DNA from 2 places in the Lysinibacillus canaveralius genome. Region 1 is predicted to be linked to the other one. Evidence: riboswitches for the same ligand, from Rfam matches in the RefSeq annotation. Region 1 holds a riboswitch; the other holds the start of a gene.
The links. Region 1 has a riboswitch for FMN ahead of ribE (riboflavin synthase). Riboswitches for the same ligand answer to the same signal wherever they lie in the genome.
Positions count from the first base shown of each region.

Region 2: linked by a shared signal. The riboswitch ahead of AA0Y26_RS05480 (ECF transporter S component) and the one ahead of ribE (riboflavin synthase) in region 1 are both predicted to bind FMN.

Region 1 is NZ_CP154840.1:302,536-305,958, forward strand. It holds gene AA0Y26_RS01620 (bifunctional 3,4-dihydroxy-2-butanone-4-phosphate synthase/GTP cyclohydrolase II) at 1-839, opposite strand, end outside; gene ribE (riboflavin synthase) at 850-1,488, opposite strand; FMN riboswitch at 1,700-1,828, opposite strand; gene AA0Y26_RS01630 (MATE family efflux transporter) at 2,005-3,348, opposite strand.
Region 2 is NZ_CP154840.1:1,121,651-1,125,073, reverse strand. It holds gene AA0Y26_RS05485 (cyclase family protein) at 82-699, opposite strand; gene AA0Y26_RS05480 (ECF transporter S component) at 816-1,394, opposite strand; FMN riboswitch at 1,616-1,791, opposite strand; gene AA0Y26_RS05475 (hypothetical protein) at 1,875-3,080, opposite strand; gene AA0Y26_RS05470 (RNA polymerase sigma factor SigX) at 3,077-3,423, opposite strand, start outside.

The DNA.
Region 1 (3,423 bases):
TGAATCACCTGCAGCGCTTTATGAAGCTGAGGTCCGCATTCACAGCGCTTAGAGTGAAAGATATCGCCTGTCAGGCATGCGGAATGAATGCGAACAAGGGGGGAAGTCTCCTTGGAAAGGTCGCCTGTATAAAGTGCTACATGTTCCTTGTCATCGAGTAGGTTTGAATAGCCGATCATTCGAAAATCACCAAATTCACTTGGCATTTGCACACTGGCCTCGCGAGATACGAGCTGCTCGCGTTCGTAGCGGTAGTGGATCAGATCCGCAATTGTGATAATTTTTAAAGCGTGCTGTTTAGCAATTTCCAAAAGCTCAGGAACTCTAGCCATTTCTCCGTTTTCTTTCATGATTTCACAAATGACACCGGCTGGTTGTGAGCCGCAAAGGATAGCCAGATCGACCGCTGCCTCTGTATGGCCATTCCGAACAAGGACGCCTTTTTCCTTTGCAATTAATGGAAATACATGGCCGGGACGGCGGAAATCCCCAGCCGTAGCTTGGTCATCAAGAATGCTCAAAATTGTATCGGAGCGTTCAAAGGCACTAATGCCTGTCTCTGTCGTCTTATAATCGATACTTACTGTAAAAGCTGTCTGGTGGTTGTCCGTATTGTTGCCAACCATTGGATGGAGAGCCAGGCGTTCAGCGAGTGCAGGGGAGATAGGCGTACAAATGAGCCCTCTACCGTGTACTGCCATGAAATTGATATTCTCAGGTGTTGCATGTTCCGCTAATATGACAAAATCCCCTTCATTTTCACGGTCCTCATCGTCAACGACAATAATCGGTCTGCCAGCCTTTAAATCTTCTATTGCTTCGTCAATTGTATGAAACATTGTGTACCTCCTAAAATCCATGTTGATGCAGAAAATCCATGGTAAGTGAAGACGTCTCTTGGCGCCCCTTAAATTGATTGATAATATACTTGCCTAATAGGTCGGTTTCGATATTTACCAAGTCTCGTTCCTTTTTCATGCCAAGTACCGTTTCACGGTAAGTGTGGGGGATGAGTGAAACAGTCAGCTGTCGGGGCTGTAAGTCAAAAATCGTCAAGCTGGTACCGTCTATTGCAATTGACCCCTTTAACAGGCAATATTGGCTGAGTGTTTCACTGATAGCGATATCAATATATACAGCATTTGCTGCAGGGCGCTTTCTCAAAATAATACCGGTACCATCTACATGCCCGGAGACGAAATGACCCCCAAATCGGCCGTTCGCAGGCATGGCCCTTTCCAAATTCACATAATTACCGGGCTGGAGAGACTGCAGGCTTGTTGACTTGACAGTTTCAGGCATTACATCTACTGTAAAATGCTTGTTTGCAAAGCGTGTGACCGTAAGACAGACACCATTAACTGCGATGCTGTCCCCAAGATGGACATCTTCGAGGATTTTCTCAGATGAAATGGTCAGCTCCATAGAGTCTTGTCCCTGGGCAATCGACTGGACCTTCCCGACATCCTCGATAATTCCTGTAAACATTTCTTCTCCTCACTTTCCTAAAAGGTTTTATATGTCTTGCTGTACAGGTTTTCGTACCACTGGCCAAAGCAAGATGACCCATAATTTTTCTCATAGATATCACGCTATGTGGTGGCCAAAAATACGTCTCTGAAACGAAAATGAGCCCCTTATAAAAAGGGGCTCATGAGTAAAAGGCGTCACTAAATAAGCCTTGCTATGAAGACTTTTTCAGCTCCTTCTTCCATCCAGACTGTTACTGTCGGCTTTGGATTCGCACCAAATCCTGCTGTTACGCTCGCGGGCTTAAGATTTCTCTATCACCGCCGATTGGGAATTACACCCGACCCCGAAGGACTTATTTATTGTTACTCTACATTATAGCACTACATCTGTGGAAATCCAGAAATTATCTGAAATTGTAGAGAAAATACGTAATTTAAGGCGAAAGGGGTAAGAAGTAGAGGCAGGCTAGTCTTTTATATAGTCCAAGAAAAAAGCTATACTGCCTCAGACAGTATAGCTATAACAGTAGTATTAGTTATTTGATGAAATAATAGAGTAGCGTTCCCATTTGCGGCTTCTCCAACGAAGAAGGACAAAGATGGCACGAAGCCATTCATCTGCTGCAATCGCAAGCCATATACCTACCAGACCCATATCCATAACAAAGACGAATAGGTATCCGAGCGATAAACTTACACATACCATTGTAAAAAAGCCGACTCTTACCGGGTAACGGGCGTCACCGGCTGCGCGCAGGGCGTTGATAAATGTCAGATTAATAGCGCGCCCCGTTTCTAGTACAATACCAAGCAAGAGAACTGAGGCTCCGATGGCCACAACTTCTTCGTTTGTTGTAAATAACCGCATGAAAGGTTCACGGAAAATCGTAATGATAACAACTGTTGGAATAGTTAACAGCATCGCCATTTTGATGCTGGACCATGCCCGGCTGTAGGCAATATCCTTTTCACCGGCACCGACGCTTCGCCCGATTAAAATGGCTGTCCCTGTTCCAATTGCCAGAGCGAACAGGTAAGTGAACATAGAGATGTTTACTGCATACTGTCTTGCAGCTAGTGATGCTGCGCCAAGATATGTCACATAGTAAAGGAATACAAGCTGGCATGCTTGATATAAAATTTGCTCAACGGCAGAAGGTACGCCAATCTTCAAGATTTCCTTTACATAGTTTTTGGAAAAAGTGTAAAAGTATCGATATTCAATTTTAATCTCTAACGAGCGGTACAGCAGCCAGAAGAAGACGACTGCGGCGATACCGCGGCTAATAACAGAAGAAAGACCTGCACCTGCAACTCCCATTTCGGGAAAACCAAATTTACCGAAGATGAATAGGTAGTTGAACAGGGCATTCAAAAAGTTCATGCCCGCCGCTAAATACATTGTTTGCTTCGTCAAACCTTGTACACGAATAATCGCAGAAGCAGAAGTAATAATAGCCTGGAAGAAAATCGATCCGCCTACAAATGTTAAATAAGTTGTTGCTGCGGCAAGGACATTACCTTCCAAATTCATAGCAGACAAAATTTTACCCGAAAATATAATAAATACTACACTTACCACAAGTCCCACGATGAGGTTAAGTGTAACAGACAAAGCCGAAAGTTTTGTTACGTCTAATAGACGATGTGATCCAATATATTGTGAAATGACAATAGAAGCTCCTGTTCCGATAACACCCAAAATTAAAATAGCAATTTGGACATATTGATTGGCTGCACCGACCCCGGCTACTGCTTCATCCGACACCGAACTCAGCATAAACGTATCGACCAATCCCATAAGCATGAATAAGAACAATTCTAGAAAAATAGGCCAAGTTAATTTAAATAAACTCAGCTCTTTTTTGTTTGTCATCTGACACCCCTGTTTCAGTTACGTATTTCAAAACAAGATGTATAGTAACATACTATTTCTCAAAAGTGTTGTAGA
Region 2 (3,423 bases), 820 kb from region 1:
CTGACATATAAAGTCCGCCGGTCTGCAAATAAGCTCTGTTTAAACAAAAAAGCCGACCCTCTTTGGTCAGCTTCTTTAATTCTATTCGACTTTTCGAATAATTGCCCTAATCGGAGATGCATCTCCGCCCTGTATGGCCAAAGGGAGACCGATAAACTCGTATAATCCTGCTTCCACATCTTTTAAGTACAAGTTTTCGATAATATAAATTCCTTCTTCATTACAAGCGTGATGAGCCTGTAATGCCACATCCTCTACTGCATCAACAGAAGGCGCATCCGTCCCCAGCACCTTAATTCCTTGAGCAGCTAGAAACGCAACTGTCTCAGGATGAACCGTTGTATAGGAAGGGTCGAAACGGTATAAGTCATGCTCTTTTTTCGTTTTGAAAAATATCCGTTCTATCCCCTGCAACGGAAGCATCTCGACATGCACTCTTTGAATTTGCTCTACATTTGTCATCTCTACCAGCAGTACAGCTCCCATGAACAAGTCAAGCGGCAAGGCATCAATCGATTTTCCAAAATCATCATAATGATAGGGAGCATCAACATGAGTGCCCGTATGTAGACTCATCATCACCTCGCCTACGTTTGCCCCGTCCGGCTCGAGTTTCGCCGCCAGCCGGTAATCAAATGGTGCATCCCCTGGCCATACGGGTATATTTTTATGTAATGGTATTGTAATATCGATCCACATATCTTTTCCTCCTCAATTCATCGACAAATCAATTTAGCTCTTATCATTCATACGGCGTTATTGTATCATGTCGAAAGGCAAAATAAAACGCAGCTACCGAAGCAGCTGCGTATTCGTTACGATAAATATTGTAAACGCTGGTTTTGAATCCACTTATTCATTGTACGGAATAGGACCGTCACAATAACAATGAGCATGACCCCTTTAAGCAGATTAAACGGTAAGATTGCCTTCACTGCCATCTCAGACATATTCTCCACATGGAAGTTCATGAAGTATCCATACATCGGTAAAAATGCGATATAGTTCAAGAAGGCCATTCCTACTGACATGATTAACGAACCAACGATCAAGCCGAAAAATAAACCTTTTGCAGAAGGTAGTTTTTTGTAAATGTAATAAACAGGCAAGATGAACAAAATACCTGTTGCAAAATTCGCCATGTGCCCTACCGGCATACCTGTTGGCGAGCCTGAGAAAATCCAGTCCAGAATATTTTTCATAAGCTCTACTAAAATACCGGCAACCGGACCCATTGTGATAGCCGCAATCAATGCTGGTACATCACTGAAGTCGATTTGCAAAAATGCTGGGAACCATGGTAGCGGAAAGTTAAATAGCATTAAGATAAATGAAATACTACTCAACATCGCAATTGTTACGAATGAACGCAACTTTTTGTTTGTCTTCGTCATAAAAATCTTCTCCTTTGCTGATTCCATCTCGCAAGAAGAAAGGTACAACCGGCGTCGCGTTCCATGAAAAAACCCTTATACAATATTGTATAAGGGAGAATAAGGCACACTTAAATAAAGGTCTTAACATCGGTATTTTGCGTACAGCGAAATAAAGCCAGTTCCCTTTAGCTTTAAGGCGTACACAAAACACGACATTTCTCATGAAATGACGACCGTACCTTCACCTTCTCCCATCCAGACTATACTGTCGGCTTTGGACTCTCACCAAATCCTGCGCACTATAAAAGCGGCTCGCGGGCTGAAGAAGGGTTGCTGCAATATCCTCCAAAAATGGTCGGATATCGCTCCTTCTATTACCGCCGGTCGGGAATTACACCCTGCCCCGAAGATGAATCAATATAAAATTATGTTACACTTTTTATTATAAGAGAAAAACGAGAATTGTAAACCCTTTTGCCTACAATTCTCTAAAGTTGTCTATTTAGCCTGGATAAGATCAACCGGTAATTCGTTTGGCCCAACTGGCTTCGGAAGGGGCTCAGCGAAATAGAAACCTCTCCATTCCGTTTGTACAATGTTTTCAAACAGTATCTGCTTATTAAAGCCTGAAGCCGTCAACAGCATCGCTTCAATCATATGCATCGCCTGCTGTGAATCAACCGTCTCTAAATCCAGAGGAGCTGTAAAAGTGACTTTCACGACATTGCCATCTGTTACCTTATAATCTACGCCTGGTAGAATGGCCGTTTTATAAATATCATTCTCTTCTACCTTCATATATTCCAAAGCTTCTGTTACCGTCTGAAAGGTCTGTCGGAAATTCGGGGCTAAAAAGACACCACTTTCCTGTTCATCCAGGAAATAGCTATAGCGCGAAGCATTTTTCAAATCTAAAGGTTCGCTTGGTGTTCCTGCCTCTTTAAAAGTCATCGGTGTCCCATCTTGATTTTGCATAATTGCCTTATCATAATTTTTGCTAAATGTGTCCGTCAGCATTCCCGTATAAACGGCTGCCGCTCCGGATGACACATCATATCCATGATCAGCAGGTAAAGTATGGGTCACTGTTTTTCCCTGTTCTTCAATTTTTCCTTTTACCGGATGCAACTCATTGAATCCTGCTGCCTGTTCATCCAGCTTCGAAGCATATTTATTATACATTTCAACCTGAGTCGGTGCTTCTTTGCCGAAGTCCTCCACAAGCTTTTCTTTCGGAATAACAATCGTAACCGGTACACTTTCTGCATCATTTCCAGCTAGACCGATGTGAAATGCAGAGGCCTCCTCCAGCTGTTCCTCATATACTGACGTGCGGATGTCCTCTTCCGGTATTGCCCGGATAGCCATCTCTTCGATTTCCGCTGTGTTTTCAGCTGTATCCAGCGTTTGTTCCTGTTTATTTGAACTCTCTTCGTCAAACATAGAGATACTTTTCTCCTCAGAAGAATTTTGCGAAAAGTAGTATACACCACCAAATGTTATAAATGTCAAAGCAGCCGTCAACCCGAAGAGCATAAAAGGATTTCGTTTTTTCTTTTTGCTTAATTGTACTGGCTCCTCTTCAAAAGCACCAGCCTCTTTCAGTCTTGCGAAGACGTCTTCCTTTGAACGATGATCTTGAATTTTTGGGGCTTTGGATAAGAGCTCTTCCAGCTGTTGATCGTCCCATTTTTCGTTCTTCATAATGAATTCGCCTCCTGTTCACTCAATTTCTCCCGCAGCGCTTTGATTGCCCGATGCTGCGTTGTTTTTACTTTACCTTCCGTCCATCCTAAAATTTCGGCCGTTTCTGTAATAGAAAGCTCCTGGAAGTAGCGCATGACAATCACCATCTTCTGATCACCCGTACAATACTCCAGTACAGTCAGAAGGCGATTCAGTTCTTCATTCAGCTCTGCAAACTGCTCAGGAGATTTGGTAGGCGACACGAGCTGCTCCTGCTCCCAATCAAAAGCATCAAAGGAATGGCGGCCTCTGACCCTTGCTTTCCGAAAATGATCAATAGCTACATTTTTCGCGATGGAAA